Regions from separate parts of the Empedobacter falsenii genome, predicted to be linked through region 2. Evidence: riboswitches for the same ligand, from Rfam matches in the RefSeq annotation. Region 2 holds a riboswitch; the other holds the start of a gene.

Region 1 (7,322 bases), 990 kb from region 2:
TTTGAAGATAATAATTCAAAAGGGATTATTCTTCCAGCAAATGATAGCGCGCCTCAAAACCCTTCAAATGGAACTTTTGTATTTGATATGAGCGATATAAAAGTTAAAATGTATGAAAATGGACAATGGGTTAACCTAACTGATAGAGGTAATTATCCATATGGTTATAATGATTATGATATTGGGGAAGGTGTAATCATTGGAGCTGAAACCTCTACAGCAGATGGAGTTTTGGTTTTAGAGTCTCCAGATAAAGCGCTTGTTTTACCACGAGTAAATAATTTATCTACAGATGTTGTAAGCCCTTATCCTGGTATGATGTGTTACGATTTAGCATCTAAAACGGTGGCTATTTTTGATGGAGTACAATGGAGTTATTGGAACTAATAACTAAATTATATTATTACTAAACATTTAAAAAATTCGAAGGAAGAAATTTCTTCGAATTTTTTTATTCATCTGAAAATCTGTTTGGTAGATATAATGAAATAAAAAAGGACGTAGTTGCGGTACGTCCTTTTTAATTGAAAAGTATGTATTAGAATTGTGCGGCTTCCGTACTTTCGGCCATAGCCGTAGTAGACGAAATGCCTTGTTGCACTGTGTTTTGTACGTAATCGAAATATTGTGTTCCTACAAAAGATTGGTGTTTTACAGCTGCAAAACCTTCTTCTTGTAACGCAAACTCTCTTTCTTGTAATGCCGAGTATCCCGCCATTCCTTTGGCTTTGTAAGCACGTGATAACTCGAACATAGAGGTATTCATCGCATGGAAACCTGCTAAAGTAATGAATTGGAATTTGTATCCCATTTCAGCTAAATCTTCGCGGAATGTTTCCATTTGAACTTCTGTTAAATGTTTTGCCCAATTAAATGATGGGGAACAATTATAAGCTAACATCTGATTTGGATATTTTTCTCGAATCGCTTGTGCAAATTCTCTTGCCATTCCAAGATCTGGATTAGATGTTTCCATCCAAATTAAATCAGCATAAGGCGCATAGCTTAAGCCTCGATTAATTCCTTGTTCCAAACCATTTCTCACATTGTAAAAACCTTCAGAAGTTCTACTTCCTTGGATGATAAAAGGTTGATCTCTTTCGTCAATATCCGAAGTAATCAAATTCGCAGCTTCTGCATCAGTTCTGGCAACCAATAGAGTAGGAACGCCACAGACATCTGCTGCTAAACGCGCTGCAACCAATTTGTTAATTGCTTCTTGTGTTGGAACTAAAACTTTTCCACCAAGATGACCACACTTTTTGGCTGATGACAATTGATCTTCGAAATGAACGCCAGCAGCACCAGCTTCTATCATTTGTTTCATCAATTCATAAGCATTCAAGTTTCCTCCAAATCCAGCTTCAGCATCGGCAATAATCGGTACCATATAATCAATGTTTCCTTGTTGGGTAACAGATTGTATTTCATCGCGACGACGCAACGCATTATTAATACGCTTTATCACCATTGGAACCGAATTGGCTGGATACAATGATTGATCTGGGTACATTTCTGCCGAAAGATTTGCATCTGCAGCAACTTGCCATCCCGAAAGATAAATTGCATCCAAACCAGCTTGCACTTCTTGTATGGCTTGATTACCATTCAAAGCGCCTAAACCCGCCATAAATGGCTTCGAATTTAAGCCTTCCCAAAGTTTCTTAGCACCTAATCTTGCTAAAGTGTAATCGATGTCCAAAGAACCTCTTAATCGAATTACATCTTCTGCTGAATAAAGACGAACAATGTCTGTCCAGCGTGGATTAGTTTCCCAATCCTGCCGAATCTTTTGAATTCTTTCTTGATTGCTCATAATTGTGTTTTTTGTGTTTTGTTTATGAATGTGTGTTGTGTGTGTATTTCTTTTTGTGTGTGTCTGGTTATAAGGGCTTAATCAATATACTTATAGGCTTCTAATGTTAAAAATTCGGTAAACTTGTGCGATAAAACTAATTCGTCAAAGATTGAAATAGCTTCTTCAAATCTTCCGTTCAAATAGTTTTCCTCACCAACTAATTCTTTTATTTTTTGAACCTCTTCGGCTCTTAATTTTTTGTATTTGTCACTGTTAAATTCGCATCCGTTTTCTAACGTAATCGACTGGCTTAACCATTGCCAAACCTGCGTACGAGAGATTTCTGCTGTTGCTGCGTCTTCCATTAAGTTATATAAAGCTGCGGCTCCTTTTCCAGATAACCAACTTTCGATGTATAAAATTCCGACATTAATATTGTCTCTAATTCCTTGTTCTGTAACTGTTCCTTTTGGCAATTCTAACAAAGCCTCGGCAGTTGTTACAACATCTTCTCGCTTATTGTCAATTTGATTAGCTTGTGGCATATATTCGTCAAAAATATCTTTTGCGACTTTTACCAAAGCAGGATGCGCAACCCACGTTCCATCGTGTCCATTTTTTACTTCGCGAAGTTTATCATTCTTCACTTTTTCAAAGGCAATTTCATTGGCTTTTTCATCATTCTTAATCGGAATTTGAGCAGCCATTCCACCAATTGCATGTATGTTTCGTTTATGACAACGTTGAATAACTGCTTGTGAATATGCAGCCATAAAAGGCGAAGTCATCGTAACTTGTGAACGATCTGGAACAATAAAATTTGGGTGTTTCTTAAATTTTTTGATATAAGAAAATATATAATCCCAACGACCGCAGTTAAGGCCTGCGATGTGGTCTTTTAATTCGTAAATAATTTCATCTAACTGAAAAGAAGCTGTTATAGTTTCGATCAAAACTGTAGCTTTAATCGTAGCTTGTGGAATGTTTAAATAATTTTGTGCGAAAACAAAAACATCGTTCCACCAGCGTGCTTCTAGGTGATGTTCTAATTTAGGAAGATAGAAATAAGGCCCACTTTGCTTGGAAAGTAACGTGTGTGCATTATGGAAAAAATATAAACCAAAGTCAAATAGTGAGCCTGATATTTCTTGTTTATCTATTATGATATTCTTTTCATTCAAATGTAAACCTCTCGGTCTTACAAGCAAGACAGCAGTTTTTTCGTTTAAATGATACTTTTTTCCATTATTTTCGAATGAAATAGTACCATTTACTGCATCTCTTAAATTTTGTTGTCCTTGAAGATTGTTATCCCATGTTGGAGAATTACTATCTTCAAAATCGGCCATAAATGTTTTAGCGCAAGAGTTTAACGCATTAATTACCATTTTACGGTCAACTGGACCAGTTATTTCAACGCGTCTGTCTTGTAAATCAGCTGGAATTGGAGCTGCTGTCCAATCACCATTTCTGATTTCCTTTGTTTCTGACAAAAAAGTTGGAAAATTCCCCAAATCAAAAAAGATTTGTCTTTCTTGTCGATTCGCTAAAAGTTCTAAACGTCTTTCATTGAAATTTTTGTGTAAAGCTGTTAAAAATTTAACCGCTTCGGTTGTCAAAACATCTGGATAACTATCCAGCTTATTCTGCGATAATTTTAATTCACTTGTAATAGTATCCATTTTTTGTGTTTTTGTTGTAATTTTGGTTTTGGTTATTCGAGCGGAATTTTACTTCCAGCGAACGTTCGCTAAATTATAAAAATTCGTTTACATTTACCAAATATTTTTGAAAAAATTATGCAAGAAGAATACATTAAATTAATTTTTGGGTTAAAACTAAAACAAGTTAGAACGGCTAAAGATTTGTCATTGTTTAAGTTATCTAAGTTAACTGGACTTTCGAAGTCGTATTTGAATGAGATCGAAAAAGGTAAAAAATATCCAAAAACTGATAAAATTGTTGCTCTTGCCGAAGCGTTGGAAATTCCTTACGATGAGATAGTTTCCTTAAAATTAGATAAAAATTTAGCACCAGTCGCTGAGATTCTACAATCAAATTTATTGCAAGAAATTCCTTTGGAACTCTTCGGAATTGAAGAAAGAGATTTAATTGAGATCATTTCTAACGCCCCAATGAAGGTAAATGCGTTTATTTCTACGTTGATTGAAATAGGTAATAATTATAATCTTACGCGCGAAAGTTTTTTCTTGGCTTCGTTGAGGTCTTTTCAGGAAGCAAATGATAATTATTTTCCTGAAATTGAAAAATCAGCAAAAAGTTTTTTACAAGAATATTTGATTGAATCAGAAGATTTTGTGAAAAATGAAACGATGGAGGAAATTCTGAAAGAGGAATATAATTATACCATTCTTTATGAAGATTTCACTTCTTTAGGAGGGAAGGATTTAGCGAAATTGCGTTCTATTTTTATCAAAGAGAAAAAACTTTTGTATATCAATATCAATTCTGACAATGATCAAAAACGATTTATTTTAGCGAAAGAATTAGGCTATAATTACCTTGATTTGAAGGAACGTTTGTATACATTTTCGTGGGCAAGTTTCGATAATTTTGATCAATTGTTAAACAATTTTTATGCATCTTATTTTGCTGGAGCGTTGTTGTTACCAGAAGAAAAATTGTTGAAGGATATGCAGAATTTGTTTGCTATAGAGCATCATGATTTGTCTAAATTTCAAGAAATTCTTGGAAAATATACCGAATCTCCTGAGACGGTTTATCAACGAATGACAAATTTGTTACCCAAACATTTTAATATTCGTGATTTGTTTTTCTTGCGTTTGTCAGCAAAAGTTGGCTCAAATTCATATAAATTAACGAAAGAACTTCACCTTAATCAACAACAGTCGCCACAAGCAAATGAAACGGATGAGCATTATTGTCGTCGTTGGGTTTCGTTAAATGTTTTGAAAGAATTGGAAAAGCATCAAGATGATCATCATGAGATTTCTGCACAAATTTCTTTGTATCCGTTCAATAATAATCAAAAATATTATGTAATTTCTTCAGCAACGAAAGATCCATTCAATCCAAATTATTTAAGAAGCGTAACGATAGGTGTGTTGTACAAATCAGCACAACGTAAAATTAAATTTATGAATGACCCATCAATTCCTGTAAAAGAAGTTGCGGTTACATGCGAAAATTGCGGGATGAAAGATTGTGCAGAACGTGTTGCAGAACCAATTCGTTTTGAAAAAGATATCCGAAATAAGCGATTAAATGTTACGATTAATGATTTTATAAAAGAGCAGAGTAAGTAATATTGTCTACCATAAAATATAAAGGAAAACTTGAAACAAGTTTTCCTTTTTTTTATGTTTGATCTAAATATTCTAATCTATTTTCAATTAATACTACATAATGTTGAAGCGAAAATGTGTTTCCTCTTTCTATGGTTGCGCAATCAAAATTACGGTATTGTAATTCGTCAAATAATGTTTTGACATAACATCTTCTGGCAGAATTCCAGGAACTATTTCCTACATTTTGATTAAAGCGATCGACTAATTCGTTGTCAGTTAATTCACGGAATAATACGACAAATTCATTTTTTAGATTTTCCATTGTTTTAATTTTTTAATGATAAAAACAACAGGATAGAGTAGAGAATAACCTTTTATTTTGGCGTTTGCCCTCATTCTATACCACCGTAGCGCGGTTTTGGCTCGGTTGGTGTTCTGATTTTTCAGAAACTCCTGATGATTGATAGAATAAATGTACAAATAAATTTTTAAAACAAAAAAAGGAACTCAAAAAAAGTTCCTTTTCAATATTTTTATTCGCTTAATTCTAACCAACGAAATTCTTTTTCTTCTAATTCGTCTACAATTTTTTGTAGTTCATCTCCAATAGTTGCGATTTTGTCATAACCTAAATTTGGGTCGGAAAGTAAATTCGTTAATTCTTCTTTTTTGGCTTCAAGAATTGGTAAAGATTTATTGATTTCTTCTAATTCTCGTTGTTCTTTAAACGATAATTTTTTTGGTTTTGTCTCTGCATTTTTCTCTTTCGATTCAACTTTTTCCTGAATAACGATTTCTTTTTCAACCTTTTTATCTTCAGTTATGGGCTTGTTTTTATTCTCGATGTGATATTCTGTATATGTTCCCATATAACGAGAAATTTTTCCTTCGCCTTCAAAAATCATTAATTCATCGACCACTTTATCCATAAAATATCTATCGTGGGAAACAACTAATAAACAACCTTGATATTCTTCTAAGAAACTTTCAAGAACCGTTAAAGTAGGTAAATCTAAATCGTTTGTTGGCTCATCAAGAATCAAAAAGTTAGGATTTTTATACAAAATTGCCAATAATTGCAGACGTTTTTTCTCTCCACCACTCAACTTTGAGATAAAAGTATGTTGTTGTTCTGGCGTAAATAAAAACATTTCTAAGAACTGTTCTGCACGCATTTCTTTTCCATTAGAAAGAGGGAAAAAATCTGCAATATCTTTCACAAACTCAATGACACGTTCGTCGCCTTTAAATTCTATCCCATCTTGTTTAAAATGTCCAATATTTAAGGTTTCTCCACGTTCAATTGTTCCAGAATCCATCGTTTCGATTCCTTCTAACATTTTCAAGAAAGTGGTTTTTCCAACACCATTTTTTCCGACTAAACCAATTTTTCCACCACGAGCGAAAATATAAGAGAAATCATCTAAAATTTTCTTTTGACCAAATGCTTTCGAGACATGTTCCATCTCAATGATTTTTTGACCCAAACGCGTCATCACCATCTCTAATTTTACTTGTTGATCGACAATTTTATGTTTAGCCACTTTTTCAGTATCATAAAACGCATCAATACGAGATTTAGACTTTGTTGTACGTGCTTGCGGTTGACGACGCATCCATTCAATCTCTTTACGATAAAGGTTTTTCGCTTTGTCAATTGTCGCATTTTGATTTTCGATACGCAATGCTTTATTCGTGATATAAGTTTCGTAATTTCCCGAATGTACATACAATGTTTTGTCCTCCATTTCGAGAATTTTGGTACAAATTGCATCTAAGAAATAACGATCGTGCGTAACCAAAATCAATGTTTTGTTTTCTTTGTTCAAGAAATATTCAAGCCATTCTACCATTTCAATATCCAAATGGTTGGTAGGCTCATCTAAAATCAAAAGAACATATCCAGTTTCGAAACTTAAATCAATCAAAAATTTTGCTAAAGAAATACGTTTGCGCTGACCACCAGAAAGTTTTCCAATTTTTTGATCCAAGAAATCAATTTTCAATTTTGATAAAATTTCCTTGATTGTTGGTTCAACTTTCCATGCATCTAAAACATCCATTTTTCCCATTAAATCAATTAAATCAGGATTTGTTGGATCATTTTCGATCATGTTTTCATATTGTCGAACAATATCTAAAACTTCATTCGAATGATTGAAAATATATTCTTCACTTTTTAAATTTTCGTCAAAATCATCACTTTGATCTAACATTAAGATTTTAACACCTTTATTTGGACGAACTTCGCCAGA
Region 2 (7,322 bases):
GTTGCTCAATTTCTTCTACGATATATGAAGCAGAATTCCAACCTGTGTAAGCAAAAGTGACATAAACCAAAGAAGTCGCAAATGCTGGAAGTAACAATTCACTTTTCCAAGTCGAATCAAAAAGTACCGCGTTTGGCTCAACTGCTGGAGCAAAATAAAAACCTAAAGCAATTAAAACGATGATAAATATAACTTTAAGAATAGTAAAAATATTCTGAAATTTACTACTCAAATTTAGACTGAATGATTGAAAAACTGCGACAATCAAAATCATAGCTATTGCAAATTCTTTTCCTAAATTCAACCCAAAAACATTGAGGTATTTTCCCATTGCCAAAGCCGCTAAAGAAATTGGAGCAGAGAAGCCTACAAACAAAGAAATCCAACTTGATAAATAACCAAAAACGGGATGAAATGTCCGAGATAAATAAATATAATCTCCTCCTGATTGTTTAAATTTTGACGCTAATTCCGAATAAATAAATGCGCCAATCAACGCTAAAAATCCTCCTATTAACCACAATAATAAGATAGAAGTTGTATTTTTTAGATCAGAAATTTGATAACCCAAACTGGTAAAAACACCTGTTCCGATCATATTCGAAATCACTAAAGCTGCTGCGGTTTTCCAACCAATTTTTGAATGTGCCATACACAAAAAAGTGCCAATTGAATGTTTGAATTTACATTAAAATTGACACTTAGAATATTTTATTATTGATTAAAATTTAAAACTTGCGCGCGCAAAATAATACGCTCCTGTCATCCCCATTTGCACCGGCGCATACGGAAAAACTCCATAATAAGAATTTTCGTAAACTTGTTTGTCTGGGAAAACATCAAACAAATTATTTGCACCAATTGTAAAGTTGAAATTCTTTGTAATATCATAACCAATCGAAGCATCCGTCACCACTTTTCCCGTGTGCTCTTGGATACTTCCCCAAGGATATCCATCTTTAGTCACTTTTCCAAAATACGTGTTACGTACCATAAAATTGAATCCAGAAATTGCATAATTCAATCCTAAAGTTGCTTTTGTTTTTGGGCTTAATGATTCGATAATATTGACTTGATCAGGACCAAAAAATTCTTCTGTTGGAATTGTCAAAGCTGTTGGAAAATGATAACCGACAATCTTTGTTTCATTGATATTTCCTGATAAACTTGCATTCAATTTTCCTCGACCTAAACGAGTATCATAGGAAATTACTAAATCCAAACCTTTGGTTTCAGTATCAATTGCATTCGTAAAAATACGCGCTGTCGCTACATTATATTTTTCTAAAGCAGGATCTGTAATATCAGAAGTCAAAACAATTCGGTCATCAACTTTTATAAAATATCCATCCAATGTGATAAATAATTTTGAAGTTGGACGAAATGTTAAACCTAAACTTGCATTGATTGATTTTTCTTCTTTCAATTTATCCAAACCAATTTCTTTCGACAATTCAGACTCATTTCGGATAATTCCTTTTGTTACCAAAACTTGATCACCATTATCATTCAAGAATAAATCAGTATATGAATTACTGAAGTATTTTTGTTGCAAAGAAGGCGCTCTAAATCCTGTCGAAATTGCTCCACGAACCGAATATCCTTTTGCGTATTCATATCGCATCGCTAATTTTCCATTGATTGTACTTCCAAAATCTGAGTAATTTTCGAATCGTCCAGCTAAATCAGCTGTAAAATCTCCAAATTTCAATTCTCCATCTACATAAGCCGCAACTGAATGACGATCACCTTTTACAGCATTCAATGGAGAAAATCCTACAAAAGATTCAGATCCAGAACCTGAGTAAGAAGCTTCATCTCCAGCTTCGATTTTATATTGTTCAAAACGATATTCTCCTCCAAACGCTAAACTAACATTTTGATTGATTCGTTTCGAAAAATCTAAATTGACTGTATTTTGCAAAAATTGATGTTTCCCTGCGTAAAAATCGGTTGGAGAATTTAAGCCTAATGATTGATTAATTGAATTTTCTAAATCATATTTGAATGAATTTAAACCAAAAGTATTACTCAATTCAACTTTCCATCCATCATATGAATAACGTAATCCTGTCGAATTTGAATAATCATTTACATTAGATTTTAAGGTAGCTTGAAAACCATTTGGATAAATTTTTAACGCATCTTCAGACAATTCGCTTGGTAATCTTCTAAAACCAAATCCATTTCCTTGACGTAAAGAAACTCCTCCAAATGAATAAAAATCTAATCGATCATTAATCGCCGTTTCAGCATTTACAAAAAATTGTTGATTTTTGATTGCCGCATCTCCAATTTGAAATCTAAAATCTTTTCTCGAAAGTCCTAAAGCAGCAATTTTAGCATCATCCGCAGCTCTTGCTGCATCTGGATCATCTGCAAAATCGTATGCGAAATTATCTCCAAAAATATCTAAATTATGATCTTTTGAACGATTCGTTTTCTTGCGCTCACTTACAACCGCCGAAAAAACAATTGAACCTGATTGTCCTAATTTCGTTCCATAACTTCCGTTAAAATTGTATGTTTCTCCATCATTTCGAGAAGTCTGACCATACGTTAAAGACGCGTCACCACCTGGTTTAGATTTCAAAACAATATTTACAACCCCCGCAATCGCATCAGAACCATATTGCGCAGCTGCACCATCACGTAAAACTTCAATTTTATCAATCGCTGAAATCGGAATTGCGCCTAAATCTGTTCCTACAGAACCATTCCCTACCGTATTTTGGTAATTCACCAACGAAGTTGTGTGACGACGTTTTCCATTAATCAAAACCAAAACCTGATCTGGCCCCATTCCACGCAACGTCACAGGATCGATATGCTCCGTTCCATCGGCAGATGATTGACGAACCGAATTAAAAGAAGGAATAACCACATTCAAAATATCATTCACACTCAATTGAGGAGAAGACGTTTTCAATTTCTCAACATCGATAATATCGACAGGAACTGACGAATTAACCACCGTTCTTTCTGATGTACGACCACCGATTAAAATAACCTCGTTAAGATTTGTTTCCTCCTTTTCAACTTCTTGAGCGAAAAGTGTAGATGCGCAAATAAATGCGAATGAAGCAAGTAAAAATTTGTTTCTTTTCATTTTTAATTTTCATAAAACTTTCAAGAAACCAACAGATAAAAGTGAAATACTTTTACTCATCTTTCCCTCTAATAGGTTGGATTTAGCACCTTAGATTATAAGTCATCTGGTTGCTAAGGTTTCACAGGGCCAATCCCTCCACCTTTCTTGATAAGTTATGCAAAGGTAATGTTAAAAAATGAAAATGCAAATAATACTCTATCAATTTTATAGAGTTATTGAATTAACAATGAAATATCTAACTCTTGACTTTCGTTCAAATTCATCATTGCATTGATTCGTTTGAACGATTTGAAATTAACTAGATCTGAAACCTTTATATTTTTCTGAATGATTTCGCCTGATTGCAACAAAGCTTCTCTCATTGTTCCTTTCAACAAAAAACTTCGTGGCGTGGTCCATTGAGAACCGTCAAAAAAAACAATATTCGAATAAATACAATCGGTAATATAATTTGATTTTATCAACACCAAATCATCTGTTTTTGATTCTTTTAAATATTCATCAAAAAACCAACGATCTAAATATTTGTAGGAATAATCAATTTTATTTTCGATCTCAAAAAGTTGAATACTTTCAATTGATTTGATTTGATACGGTTGAAATTCTACCGTTTGAATTTCTCGATCATAAACAATTCTAACTTTATATTTTTCATCCGTTAAATCTGTTGGAAACTTAATAATTTCGTTCAATAAAATCGGATTGATTTCAGTAAAATTATCATTTCTTGTCCGATCAAATCTCGCTTGATGAAATTCTAAATTTCGAAGTTGTTTATTCACACAACAAATCGATTCAATAAATTGGAACATATACTTTCTGAATTAATTCTTCGTATTCTGCTTTCGCTTTGCTTTTTGCCGTTATTCCTCCTCCACTCTTGAAAAACATTTCACCTTGATTATTTTCAATGAAACGAATCATCACAGCACTATCAAGATTTTCGCCATCAAAAATGCCGAAAACACCTGTATAAAAATTTCGATGATACTTTTCGGCTTCTAAAATAATTTCGACGGTTTTCTTTTTGGGCGCACCACAAATAGAACCAGCAGGTATAAGTTGATCGAAAATCGTTCCTAAGTTTTGGTAATAATCATCGTTCAAATCACCTTTTATCTCAGAGCTTACTTGCAAAAGTGTTGCATCATTTGTCTTCACCTCATCGATATATCGATAATTTGTCACCTCAACATTTTCTGAAACAAGACTCAAATCATTTCTAATTAAATCGACAATTGTAGCATGTTCGGCAGCTTCTTTTTCATCATTTAAAATGAGTTGTTTTGCATTTGGAATCGAAGCATCAATAGTTCCTTTCATTGGATTTGAAAAGATTTTTTGATCTTCAATTTTCACAAAACGTTCGGGAGAAAAACAAACAAATTCGTCTTTATATTTCAATTTATATTTTGCTTCAGAAAACTGAAAAATTTCGTCTAAAGTCAAATTCGTTTCGATTTTTGTTGGAAGAGTTAAATTCGTTAAATATGAATTTCCAAACAAAAGATTATCGTGAACATAATTGAATTTTGGCAAATATTCGTCAAAGGAAATCGGGAATTTATTGAATTTAAAATCTTTCTGAAAAGATTCTTTTTTTGGCGAATCTATTTCAAATTTTATCTCATCAGGTAATTCATTTAACGGAATTACTTCTCCATTTTCTTTCAAAAAATCGATCATAAAAAAAAAGGGAACTTTTGCAGCTCCCAATTCATTCATTTTCGTAAAAATCGAATGCTTTGCTAACATTCGATAAAATTAATATTATTCTTGATTTGTACCAAGTAGATCAATTTCTGATTTTTCATCATCCGTCAAAATCATATCTTTTAACATAAAATACACCATAATATAAGCAAATGGATACGTTGCAAGAGCACCTACATAACAAGCAATAGCACCAATTGAAGCAACCAGACTAACCACAATCGCCATTAAAACCATCCACCAAAAATTCTTTTTTACGATTGCATAAGAAGTTTTCATTGCGTCGATAGCATTCATATTTCCGTAGTGAATAAGATACGGAGCCAGATAAATACACGCTTGTAAGAACATTAAAAATACCATCGCCACGAAGATGTATAACATCCCAAAAAGTGATGAACCAATCATCAATGCTGGGTTTACATTTTCGGGATCATTAAACATAAGTGGTAAAAAAGAAAAAATAATATAAGGCGACAAAACGACAAGCGAAACTCCCATAACGATAAGTGTTAAAAGGAAATAGCTTCCTATGTTTTTGAAACCTCCAAAAAAGTCACCCAATTCTAACGACATTTTGTTTTCGGCACGTTCTGCACCAATCATAAATCCCATTATAAGTGGATACATCACAAAAAGCAATCCGATTACAGTGAACGAAGTAAACATATAAATAATGGCTGCGACAAGAGCATAAATAACAAATGGTTGCCAATTGTTTTGGAAAAGTTCTAATGATTGATTGAAATATTTCCCGATATCAAATTGAAATTTATTGTTTTTGTAATACTCAATTTTGTTGTAATCTAATGTTTTCATCTTAACGTTGGTTTAATTGAAATTAATGTAAATTTGCTTGATTAGTAGAATAAAATTAATAATTGTTACAACATGAATGCAAACGATTTATTATCAATCATAAAAAATAGACGCTCTATATTTCCTCCGCAATACAATCAAGAAGAAATTACGCGCGAAGAATTGAATCAAATTTTTGAGGCAGCAAATTGGGCGCCATCTCATAAAAAAACAGAACCTTGGCGTTTTGTTGTTTTAGAAGGACCTGCAAAAGACCGTTTCCGCGAATACGTAAAGCGTGTTTATGTGCAAGGAACGCCAACAGATCAATTGAGCGACAGAAAAATAAATGCATTAATTGAGAAATGTGATAAGTCGAATAAAATTGTATTAATCAATTTTATCAACACAGAAAAAAATCCTGAATGGGAAGAATTAGCTGCTACTTCTATGGCTGTTCAAAATATGTGGTTAATGGCAAGCGCTTTAAATATTGGTGCATATTGGTCTTCTCCAGCAAATATTATCGCCAATGTTGATGAATTTACAACTATGGAAGAAGGCGAAAAATGTGTTGGAGTTTTCTATATGGGAAAAATTGAAGGAGATTCTCCAGAAGCTGTTCGTCAACCAATCGAAGATAAAGTGAGATTTTTAGAGTATTAAAAACTCTTTAGAAAATAATTTGAGAAAGACTGCTAATTTTTTAGTGGTCTTTTTTATTAAATAGAAAATCAACTCTTTATGATTTTTGTATATTTGATAAAACACTTTAATATGAAATATATGAAATCGATTTTTAACTATTTATTAGTTGTAATCTCTATTAGTTTTTTGACATCTTGCAAAAACTCTAATCCAGTTGTTTACGACGACCCTATTCCAAAACATGAAACATTTACAATTGATTCTAAAATTCTGAATGAAAAGCGAATTATTAATGTTTGGGTTCCAAAAGAATATTCGACTTCTCAGGATTCATTATTCGTTTTGTATATGCCAGATGGCGGAACAAAAGAGGATTTTCCGCATATTGCAAACACATTGGACAGTTTGATTATTTCGAAAAAAATAAAACCAGTTATTTTGGTTGGAATAGAAAATATACAACGTCGCAAAGATTTGAGTCCGCCAACCGAAAACGAAGAAGATAAAAAAATAGCCGATATTGTGGGTGGTTCGAATGAATTTAGAAGTTTTATCAAGGATGAATTATTTCCTGAAATCACGAAAAAGTATCGCACTCAATCCCAAAAAGGAATTATTGGCGAATCGTTGGCTGGATTATTTATCATGGAAACTTTTCTGAAACAACCCGAAATGTTTGATTATTATATTGCAATTGATCCTTCACTTTGGTGGAACGATCATAAAATGTTATTGAATGCAAAAAATGATTTAGCTAAATTTCCTTCTACTCAAAAAAAGTTATGGTTTGCAGGATCTGGAGCAAGTGATATTTTGCCTTATACAGATGATTTGAAGAATATTTTAACGCAAGAAAAACTTCCAAATCTACAATGGAATTATTCTCCAGAACCGAAAGAAGAACATGTTACAATTTACAGAGCAACTAAAGAAAAAGCACTGATTTGGAGTATTGGTAAATAAAATTTATCTAATAAACCAAAAAACCTCACTTCAAATGAAGTGAGGTTTTTTTTATGCGATTCGTTTACCTAAAATAGTTAAACTTCTT

The links. Region 2 has a riboswitch for S-adenosylmethionine ahead of FH779_RS15755 (TonB-dependent receptor plug domain-containing protein). Riboswitches for the same ligand answer to the same signal wherever they lie in the genome.
Region 1: another riboswitch for S-adenosylmethionine. It lies ahead of FH779_RS11055 (hypothetical protein); the one in region 2 lies ahead of FH779_RS15755 (TonB-dependent receptor plug domain-containing protein).

What each region holds. Positions count from the first base shown of each region.
Region 1 is NZ_CP040908.1:2,380,861-2,388,182, reverse strand. It holds gene FH779_RS11075 (hypothetical protein) at 1-387, shown strand, start outside; gene aceA (isocitrate lyase) at 539-1,816, opposite strand; gene aceB (malate synthase A) at 1,894-3,480, opposite strand; gene FH779_RS11060 (helix-turn-helix domain-containing protein) at 3,598-5,085, shown strand; gene FH779_RS11055 (hypothetical protein) at 5,138-5,389, opposite strand; SAM-I-IV-variant riboswitch at 5,433-5,532, opposite strand; gene FH779_RS11050 (ABC-F family ATP-binding cassette domain-containing protein) at 5,601-7,322, opposite strand, start outside.
Region 2 is NZ_CP040908.1:3,372,812-3,380,133, forward strand. It holds gene FH779_RS15750 (APC family permease) at 1-652, opposite strand, end outside; gene FH779_RS15755 (TonB-dependent receptor plug domain-containing protein) at 722-3,109, opposite strand; SAM riboswitch class I at 3,163-3,266, opposite strand; gene FH779_RS15760 (aminotransferase class IV) at 3,325-3,924, opposite strand; gene FH779_RS15765 (aminodeoxychorismate synthase component I) at 3,908-4,867, opposite strand; gene FH779_RS15770 (hypothetical protein) at 4,883-5,644, opposite strand; gene FH779_RS15775 (nitroreductase family protein) at 5,717-6,289, shown strand; gene FH779_RS15780 (alpha/beta hydrolase) at 6,410-7,234, shown strand; gene FH779_RS15785 (GNAT family N-acetyltransferase) at 7,286-7,322, opposite strand, start outside.